2 regions of the Sedimentibacter sp. MB35-C1 genome follow, and region 1 is predicted to be linked to the other one. Evidence: riboswitches for the same ligand, from Rfam matches in the RefSeq annotation. Region 1 holds a riboswitch; the other holds the start of a gene.

Region 1 (5,367 bases):
GGTTTAAAACCAAACGCTGTTGTAATAGTTGCAACAGTAAAAGCGTTAAAATATAACGGTGGGGTTCCTAAGACAGAGTTAGGAGAAGAAAACCTTGATGCTCTCGAAAAGGGACTTCCAAATCTTCTTAAGCATGTTGAAAACATTACTCAGGTGTTCAAACTTCCTGCGGTGGTTGCAATAAATAAGTTTCCTACAGATACAGAAGCTGAACTTAATCTTATAAAAGAAAAATGTAAAGAGCTTGGTGTAAATGTGGCACTTTCCGAAGTCTGGGGAAAAGGGAGCCAAGGCGGAATAGAGCTTGCTCAGGAAGTGTTAAGACTTTCCGATAAAGAAGGCTCAATGGAATTTGCATATGAATCAAATGCTTCCATAAAAGAAAAAATAAGAGAAATATCAAAAAAATTATACGGAGCAGATGATGTTGAGTTCTCTTCTAAAGCAAATAAGGAAATAGCAAATTTTGAAAAACTTGGTTTTGGAAATCTTCCGATATGCATGGCAAAGAATCAATATTCATTGACAGATGATCCTAAGGTTCTTGGGAGGCCAAAAGGATTTAAGATTACAATAAGAGACATTACAATTTCTGCAGGAGCAGGATTCTTAGTTGCTTTAACAGGCGATATTATGAAAATGCCAGGACTTCCAAAGGTCCCTGCTGCAGAAAGCATAGACGTAGACATGGAAGGAAAAATAATAGGATTGTTTTAATGCTAAAAGGCTGCAATGCAGCCTTTTAACAAAATTTCAGCAAAGGAGTTGTTGTTTTGAGCAATGCTTGTTTTACGCCAAAAGAAACTTCTGAAGTTCTGATTACATCAGCACAGAATAAAGTAGCTATGACTACTCGAAAAAGATTGATTATGAGTATAATGGCAGGACTTTATATTTCCTTGGGAGCGCAAGGGTTTATGGCTTCATATGACAATCCATTTATAAGAGCAGCCGTTTTTCCGGTTGGATTGATGCTCATTGTGCTTGTAGGAGGAGAACTTTTTACCGGGAACTGCCTTATGACATTTGCTTATCTTCAGAAAAAAATTACGCTTAAAGATTATATGTCAAGTCTAATGCAGGTGCTTATTGGTAATTTCTTGGGAGCACTATTAGCGGTGGCGCTTTTGTATGCAGGAGGAGTGTACAATAACACTTTTCTTTCGGAAACCATAGTAAAAATAGCTAATTCAAAGTTATCGCTTACATTTATGGAGGCAATGTACAAGGGAATTTTGTGTAATATTTTGGTTGCACTGGGTGTGTGGTTTGCCACAACTGCAAAAGATACTACAGGTAAAATATTGGGATGCTGGTTTCCTATAATGCTTTTTGTACTTAGCGGATATGAGCATGTTGTTGCTAACATGTTTTATCTTCCAATGGCTGCAATTTTTGACCATTCTATAACATTGTCGAAAATATTTGCTGCTAATTTTATTCCTGTAGCAATAGGCAACTTTATTGGAGGAGGAATTTTTGTTCCAGTCATGTACTTCAGAGTTTACCATAAGTAATATGAGGGAAATGCGCTAGAAAAATTATATTACTTAAATTAACTTAAAAAATATTTTGTTATTTAACAGGAGGGTGAAATGTCTGTAGAAACAATAAGGATGGTAGGAAAACCCGTTGCGGATTTTTTAAAAGAAAATATAAAAGAAAGAGTTTCAAATTTAAAGGAAAAAGGGATTGTTCCAAGAATGATTATTATAAGAGTTGGAGCAAGGGAAGATGATGTATTTTATGAAAGAAGTATTTTAAAGAACTGCAAAAATCTCGGTATTGATGGCATTGTAAGTGAACTTCCAGCGGATGTTTCAACAGAGGTGCTTAAAAATACTATAGAGGATGCAAACAACAACAGTGAAATTCACGGCATAATGCTTTTCAGACCTCTTCCAAGCCATTTGGATCAAGAATATATATCAAACATCATAGATCCAAGAAAAGATGTTGACTGCATGTCGCCATTAAATATGGAAAAGATTTTTGAAGGTCACAGCAAAAGATTTGCACCATGTACTCCAAAGGCAGTTGTAGAAATGCTTAAATACTATAAAGTTCCTCTTAAGGGAGCAAACATAGCTGTTGCTGGTAGAAGTCTTGTTGTAGGAAAACCACTTTCAATGCTTCTTTTAGATGAAAATGCAACAGTAACTATTTGTCACTCAAGAACAGGCAACATGAAAGATGTGACAAAAAATGCAGATATTGTTGTTGCTGCAATTGGTAAGGCAAAGTTTATGAATGAAGATTACTTTACAGAAAATACAGTTGTTATAGATGTGGGAATAAACGATGACGGCACAGGGAGCATATGTGGTGACGTTGACTACAGCAGCACATTTGGTAAAGTCAAAGCAATAAACCCTGCAGCAGGTGGCGTAGGAACTATAACTACTACAATTCTTCTCGATCAAGCGGTTAAAGCCTGTGAAATGTTAACAGTGAAATAAAGCATCAAAATATACAAGTGTAAATTAGGTATAAAAATATATTAAATATAAATTAGAGTAGAAACCAGTGCGTTAAGTACCGAAGGATGGGAGGTTGCCTTCGGGCGAGAAGCTATTAAGCTTGCGGTACAGTTTCGCATCCGCTATTTATTTGCTTCTTTCGTAGTTGGAACATGAAAGGAGATTTATGAACAAAATATCATTAAAAGAATTAAAATTCGATTCAAATTCCGTTGCAATGGCAGGTATGTTTGTTGCTATGGAAATAGTTTTATCAAGATTTTTTTCAATTTCAGCTTGGAATATCAAAATAGGCTTTGGCTTTGTTCCTGTTGTAATAGCTGCAATGTTATTGGGACCTGTTAAGGGTGGAATAGTTGCGGCTTTAGGGGATTTTTTTGGAGCTATTTTATTTCCCATTGGAGCATATTTTCCTGGATTTACCTTAACGGCATTTGTTACGGGAATTGTATACGGTGTTTTCTTGCATGAGAAGCAGTCTATCGCAAGAATTTCAGTTGCAATTGGAATTAATCAGCTCGTACTGAGTTTGCTTTTAAACACATTTTGGATATCCATATTGTATGGAGCTCCTTACAAGCCTTTGCTTCTTACCAGGATGATGCAGTGTGTTTTTTTAATACCGGTGCAGCTTGTTACAATATTTGTGATTTCGAAATCTGCAATAAGAAAATTGGCTTTTCAAGTTAATAGATAAATTTGTGATATTATGATTGCAGCACAAATTTCTTAATATATTTAATTTATGACTTACCTATAAGGTAAGTTTTTTATTTTTTGTATTTTCTTTAAGATTTTTAATGGTTATAAATATTGCGGGTCAGAATCATTCTTGACCTGAGTAACCATATGAGTTAATATATAAAAGATTTGAGTTATCTAATAAATCTAGACTCTGGGGAGGAAACATGGCGCTTGAAAATCATAAGGATTACAGTTTAGAAAAAAAGAGACTTAAGGAAACGGTAGAATATATAGAAAATATTATTGGTGCATCCCAGCAGAATAAGGATTTGTACAAAAACGAAATTAAAGATGCTTATGCTAATTTGGATCCAACTGACAGCAGTTTAAGTTATGTATCAATAATGCTTCACACAAGACTTCTTGACGAGCTTGAATTGAATTTTGACAGATTGGAAAAATCAAAGGAAAAGCCCTACTTTGCCAGAATAGATTTTAGGGAGGACGGCAAAGAAAACATAGAAAAATTTTATGTAGGAAAGCTGTCGCTTTTAAGACCTGATTGGGATATTCCCATGATACTTGACTGGCGTTCACCTTTGGCCAGCGTATACTATGATGGACGATTAGGAAATGTAACCTATGTCAATGACCTAGGTGAAGATATGAAAGGTGAGCTTCTGTTAAAAAGGCAGTATGAAATAGAAAATTGTCACCTTAAAGGTATAATGGATGTGGATATAACAGCCACAGATACTTTTTTGCAGGCATCTTTAGGTGAAAACAAAGATAATAGACTAAAAGATATTGTTTCTACAATTCAATCTGAGCAAAATGCCATAATAAGAGCAGACATAAATAAACCGCTAATTGTTCAGGGGGTGGCAGGAAGCGGTAAGACTACTATTGCTCTTCACAGAATTGCTTACTTAATTTACACTTATGAAAGATCATTTCATCCTGAAGAGTTCATGATTATTGCACCAAACAGGTTATTCCTTAACTATATTTCAGGCGTTTTGCCGGAACTTGGGGCGGATAGCGTAAAGCAGACTACATATGCAGATTATGTTTTTGAACTTATTGGAAATAAATATAAACTTACGGATTCAGAAGAAAAACTTCTTTTTCTGATTAACAAAAAACAAGAAGATGCAAATGAAGGACGAGAAAAAGGGCTTGCTGTAAAAACTTCAGCGTTTAAGGGATCACTTGCATTTAAAAACATTATTGCAAGGTATGTTAATGAAATAGAATTAAGTTGTATTCCTCAGGAAGATTTTATGCTTGAAGGTCACAGGCTTATGAGTGTTAAAGAAATTAAGAGCGTTATTTTAAGAGATTATAGGCATCTTCCTTTGTACAAAAGATTTCAACAGCTGGAAAAACATCTAAGGTTCAGATTGGATAATGAAAAAGATTCAATATATGATGAAGAAAAGCTTTCCTACGACAGGAAGATTGAAATCATAAGGCACAATGAACCGGAAGGCGAGGAGAGAAGGCTTGTTATAGTTGATCTTCTTAACTTAAGAGATGCTGCACTTGAAAAAGTCAAAAAAGAAATAAAAATTGCCGTAAAAAGCTATATGAGCAGATTTATTGAAAAAGATTTGTTTGATTGTTATAAGGGGATTGTAACAGAAGGAGAAAAACTTATAGAGTTAAGTTTGGGAAAACTTAGTGAAGAGCTTGCGTTTTTTACAGCAGACTATTCCAAAAAAATTCTTGATAGTGGATGTATAGAACTTGAAGACCTGGCGCCGCTTCTGTATTTGAAACATAGATTGATGGGATTTGATGAAAAAGCTGATATAAAATATGTTGTAATAGATGAAGCTCAAGACTTCAGCCTCTTTCAGTTTTATGCCCTTAGAAAGATTTTTAACACTGAATTTTTTACAATTCTTGGAGATTTGTCTCAGGGAATTCATTCATATAGGAGCCTTAAAAATTGGAAATCAGTGCAGAGCAAAATATTTGAACAGAATGGACAATATCTCACACTTGAGCAAAGCTACAGAACTACCATAGAAATTATGGATTTGGCTAATGAAGTAATAAAACTTGTTCCTAATGATGAACTTATAACTGCAAAGCCTGTAGTTCGACATGGGGATATTCCAAGTATTATGAAGTTTAAAACAAAAAAAGAACTTTTAAAAGAAACATGCCAAAAAGTTCTTGAGCTTATTTCTCAAGG
Region 2 (5,367 bases), 1.2 Mb from region 1:
GGAAGGTTTCCAAATCCAAGCTTTTCGAAATTTGCTATTTCTTTATTGGCCTTTGTTGAAAATTCAACATCATCTGCACCATAAAGCTTTCTGGCTATGGCCTTTATCTTTTCTTTTATTGTCATCTCCAGCTGGTATGCGTATTCCATACTGCTTTCTTTTTCTGTCAACCTCAATACTTCTTGCGCTAACTCTTTTCCGCCTTCGCTTCCTTTGCCCCATACTTCTGACAATGCTACATTTACTCCTAGCTCGTTACACTTACTTTCAATCAATTTCAGTTCTGCTTCTGTATCTGTGGGGAATCTGTTTATTGCTACTACTGCCGGAAGCTTAAATACCTGTGTTATGTTTTCAACGTGCTTTAATAAATTTGGAAGTCCTTTTTCCAGCGCATCCAGATTCTCTTCTGCAAGCTCTGCTTTTGGTATTCCTCCATTGTATTTCAATGCCTTAACTGTTGCTACTATTACCACTGCACTTGGGTTTAATCCTGTTTTTCTGCACTTGATGTCTATGAATTTTTCTGCTCCCAAGTCTGCTCCGAAGCCTGCTTCTGTAATTGTGTATTCTGCAATTTTGCTTGCCATCTTTGTTGCTATTACACTATTGCAGCCGTGTGCGATGTTTGCAAATGGCCCTCCGTGTATAAATGCCGGTGTTCCTTCTAATGTCTGAACTATATTCGGCTTAAGCGCATCTTTCAACAGTGCTGCCATTGCTCCCTGTGCTTTTAATTGTCCGGCTGTTATCGGTTCGCCGTCTCTTGTGTATGCAACTATTATTTTCGCCAGATTTTCTTTTAGTTCTGTTATATCATTTGACAAACAGAATACTGCCATTACTTCTGATGCTACTGTAATGTCAAACCCGTCTTCTCTGGTTACTCCTTCTGTCTTTCCTCCAAGGCCGTCTACTATATGTCTTAATTGTCTGTCATTCATATCAACGGCTCTTCTCCACACTATTCTTCTTGTGTCGATATTCAATTTGTTTCCCTGGTGTATATGGTTATCTATCATTGCTGCCAAAAGGTTGTTTGCTGCTCCTATTGCATGAAAGTCACCGGTAAAATGAAGGTTTATATCTTCCATTGGAACAACCTGTGCATAGCCTCCGCCTGCTGCTCCTCCCTTAACTCCGAATACAGGTCCAAGGGACGGCTCGCGAAGCGCTACTATTGTTCTTTTGCCTAGTTTTGTAAGTGCATCTCCAAGTCCTATTGTTGTAGTTGTTTTTCCTTCTCCGGCAGGTGTTGGATTTATTGCAGTAACCAGTACCAGTTTAGCTTCTTTGTTATCTTTTAATTCATTCTGCAAATATCTGTAATCGATTTTTGCTTTGTACTTGCCGTAATTTTCCACGTATTTATCAGGTATTTCAATCTTATCGGCTATTGTATTGATTACCTTCATTTCTGCCTGCTGTGCTATTTCTATGTCGCTTAAGTATTTTTCTGACATGTTTCCTCCTGATTAATATTTTGAAATCGTTAGCTTATTCTTTACCCTACAATTATAACAGATAAAAGCAACGACAACAAATTCAAATTATTAAATAATTTTAAAACAATACTTCTTCATTCTTGCGCTATTATTTAACTATTTTTACATTCTTAAAAATTCAATTGTATATTGGTACATACTGTGGTAACATATATAAAAAATCAATATTAGCATAACAGAGTAGACAAGATGCGTAAAGTGTTAAGGGATGGGATGTCGCCCTTGAACGAAAGACCGTGTCTGCGGTGTCTTGTCGCTTCCGCTGTATTCGAGAACCTATTAATTATAGGATTATTCTCCTGTATTGTGCGGAGGTATTATTGCTCAATAAAGGAGGATAATATGAGAGGTAATACTGATTCACAGAAATTTACATCACTGACAATAGTGAGGGCAGGGCTATTCATAGCAATGAGCCTTGTATTGAAAATTATTTTTGAAATTTATATACCGCTTGCAGGTATTCCTGCACTGCGTATAAATTTTGCATCTGTTCCACTGATAATATCGGGAATGTTATTAGGGCCTGCAGCCGGTTTTATATCCGGTGCCGCTGCAGATATAATTAACTTCATCGCCAAGCCGGGCGGACCATTTTTCCCTGGATTTACATTAGTAAGTGCATTGTCCGGTTTCTTGCCAGGTCTGATATACAAGTATATAAAAAAGGATTTAAATTATAATCTGTTAAATACAATATTTATTTCTTTGTTGTCTGTTGGGTTTGTTTCCGTATTTTTATATAAAGGTTTGATTACATTTGACGGCGGAATATTTTATGACGGAAAACCATTAAGCATTTTATATATTGCCGGATTCTTCACTTTAGTTGCAATTTACATTATGATTCCAATAAAAATGACATCGGCAAACAACAATTTAAACATGAACAAAATAGTTTTTACTGTTAGTGTCACACAACTTATTACGTCTGTAATACTGAACACCTATTTTCTGTCGGTTGTCTACGGCAAGGGAGTTATGATATTTCTGCCGGCGCGAATACTTGCAAATTTTTTCATGATTCCTTTGTATTCGGTAGCAATAACCGCAGTATTGAACGTAGTTAAAGGAAGGTTTAAAATATAAGAAAAAATCACCTTGGAATCCCACCAAGGTGATTTATTTTTTATTTATGCTGTCAGCAGCCAGCTTTCCTGTTGAAAATGCTGCCTGAATATTGAATCCACCCGTATCACCGTCATAATCAACTACTTCTCCGGCAAAATACAGACCTGGCCTTATCTTTGACTCCATGGTTTTAGAGCTTATTTCACGTGTTGAAACACCGCCGGCAGTTACCATTGCAGTATTAAAACCACCAAGTCTCTCAACTTTGAATTCGTGGGCAGAAAGAAGTCCGCACAAGTTCTTTCTTTCAGCTTTCTCTAATATGCTGCATAGTTTATTTTCATTTACACCTGCCAGCTCCATAATCTTTTCAGTAAAACGCTTCGGAATATTCATCTGCTTTAGAACCGTTTTTACACTTAATTTACCGGAGCTTAAAATTAAATTATCAAAATACCTTTTAAACTCTTCTGAATTCTTAAAAGAAGTAAAATTAATTTTCAGAACGTCCCCTTCTTCGATGTATCTTGAGTTATTAAGAATTACAGGGCCGGATATTCCGGTATGAGTAAAAAGAAAATCTCCGTTAAATTCATCTGACTTTCTGTTGTTTCTCCAAAGTGAAACCTTAATATCCTCAAAAGATATCCCTGCCAGTTCCTTAAATTTATAGTTTACGGTATAGACAGGCACAAGTGCTTCTTTTGGCTCCACTATAGTGTGTCCTAATTGTTCAGCTAAATTGTATCCGTCACCTGTAGACCCAGTGCGGGGATATGATTTGCCTCCTGTCGAAATAATAAGATTAGTTGATGCATAGGATGCTTTATTTGTCTTAATCAAGTACATTTTATTCAATTCATCATAGGCAGCTTTCTTTGCTCCTTCATCATAAAGTATATCAACTCCTCTTTTTTGCAAACAGTTAATAAGCACATTCAATACGTCTGATGACTTCATAGAAGCAGGAAAAACTTTTCCGTCCTCCCTTATAAAGCTTTCAAGACCATTTTCACTGAAAAAATTCATTGTATCAATGTTTGTAAAATTATAAAGTGCAGATTTTAAAAACCTGCCGTTCCTGCCGTACCTTTTCAAAAAATCTTCAATATCCATACTATTAGTATAGTTGCATTGTCCAAGACCCGAAATAAGCAACTTTCTTCCGGGCTCTTTATTTTTTTCCAAAACCAATACTTTTTTATTTTTAACAGACAACGCACTGAGCAGACCCGCAGGGCCTGCTCCTATTACTATAACATCATATTTCATTGTAAATTTCCTTCTGTTTCTTCTGCTTTTCCTGTTTCCGAATTTTCATCTGTGCTTGCACCATCATTTACTTCTTCTTCCGGTTTTGATTCTACCATACTTTTTTCCTGCTCTTCTGTACCGTCATCTTTTAACTCCAATGACTGATTCAGTGTCAAAACATCATATTTTTCTTTCAGCGTATCAATTTTAACTGTTGCCTTAAATAAATACGAAACTTCATTTTCATCATTGTAGTATCCTTCAAAAATCAGGTCGCCTGATGCATCATCACGCTTAAACGAAGTAAACCTGCTTTTCTGATCCAGATCTATTTCCTGTTCTTTCAAGCTTATAAAGTCGTACAACTCAAACAAATTTGTTTCCGGTTTTTGAATTATAAACGTAGATGTGTCCGGCAACAAAAAAACATTTTGCACTGAATAAAAAGTATTCACTACTAAATTATTCTCAATGTCCAATATTTTATATTCTTCGTTGTTCCCTGTATCAATTAACAGAAACTTTTCATCAATGGCAGAAATATTTCCTTTCTTTGAAAATGAAGCATTGTCAATTAATTCAGGTTTTTCCTTTCCTGTTTCCCATATAAAAATCTGATTGAAGCTTTCGCCATAGCCAGTTGTATAAAACAGCACTTTATCATACGCTGAATTATCGATTATCTCAATTCCTCTCAGACTTTTGTCCAGTACTTTTTTGTTGTTGTTCAAATAAGCCATAATACTATTCTTGTCAGTTTCCTCGGAAATAAACTTAGGAACACCGTCATTTTCTAAAATATCCAGCTTTGCTTCCGCATCGCTCAGCTTTGAATCAAGTGAATCTTTATTTTTAGATAACTTCAAATAATCTTTTTTTATTTTTTCTAGTTCTGTATTTAAGTCTTCTATCGTTGTCTTTAAACCTTCGTTCTCCTTTTTCAACTTTTCTGCTTCCCTCATTTCAGCATATTCCTTAGGTCCAACCCCGGTTTCTTCTGATGCGGGAAGTACGGTGCAGCCTGATAGAATAAGCACAAGCAAACTTGCTATAATAAAAATCGAGAAAATTCTCTTCATAATAATCCCCTCCGCTATTATAAATAGGTTAGCCTTTCATGATTCTAGTAAAAAAGCATCTAAAAAGATGCTTTTAATTCTTTATTGTATCATAATACTTATAGCTGTATATTCACCGTTTTGAGATATGGCAGTACTCATTATGCTCTGCCCTTCTTCCAGGTTCTTTAAATACTTTGTATCACCCGATGTATTAAATATCCTGGTATTGTTTGTAACTCTTAAATAAATCAGTTCCGTCTGACCGTTTCCGTTAACATTCTGCATCATTACAAGCTTATCGTCTGTATTTACAAATATTATTTTACCGGCAAAATTCATGGCTGCCTGAATTTGAGCTGCTTCGATAGTTACAATTTCATCTCCTGATGTATTAATATCAACATTGTATCCAACACGAAGATCATTAATTGATGCATTCTTATCCCCGATGGTTATAACAGCATTGCTGCTGACTA

Evidence for each region. A riboswitch is a leader RNA that binds a small molecule or an ion and turns the genes downstream of it on or off. The one in region 1 is predicted to bind tetrahydrofolate.
Region 2: another riboswitch for tetrahydrofolate. It lies ahead of RBQ61_RS04315 (folate family ECF transporter S component); the one in region 1 lies ahead of RBQ61_RS10040 (folate family ECF transporter S component).

Annotation. Positions count from the first base shown of each region.
Region 1 covers NZ_CP133188.1:2,100,199-2,105,565, forward strand. Annotated here, with positions in the region: gene RBQ61_RS10025 (formate--tetrahydrofolate ligase) at 1-717, shown strand, start outside; gene RBQ61_RS10030 (formate/nitrite transporter family protein) at 774-1,517, shown strand; gene RBQ61_RS10035 (bifunctional 5,10-methylenetetrahydrofolate dehydrogenase/5,10-methenyltetrahydrofolate cyclohydrolase) at 1,596-2,459, shown strand; THF riboswitch at 2,511-2,607, shown strand; gene RBQ61_RS10040 (folate family ECF transporter S component) at 2,647-3,177, shown strand; gene helD (RNA polymerase recycling motor HelD) at 3,389-5,367, shown strand, end outside.
Region 2 covers NZ_CP133188.1:914,116-919,482, reverse strand. Annotated here, with positions in the region: gene RBQ61_RS04320 (formate--tetrahydrofolate ligase) at 1-1,463, opposite strand, end outside; THF riboswitch at 1,680-1,772, shown strand; gene RBQ61_RS04315 (folate family ECF transporter S component) at 1,848-2,594, shown strand; gene RBQ61_RS04310 (NAD(P)/FAD-dependent oxidoreductase) at 2,628-3,848, opposite strand; gene RBQ61_RS04305 (hypothetical protein) at 3,845-4,909, opposite strand; gene RBQ61_RS04300 (S-layer homology domain-containing protein) at 4,991-5,367, opposite strand, start outside.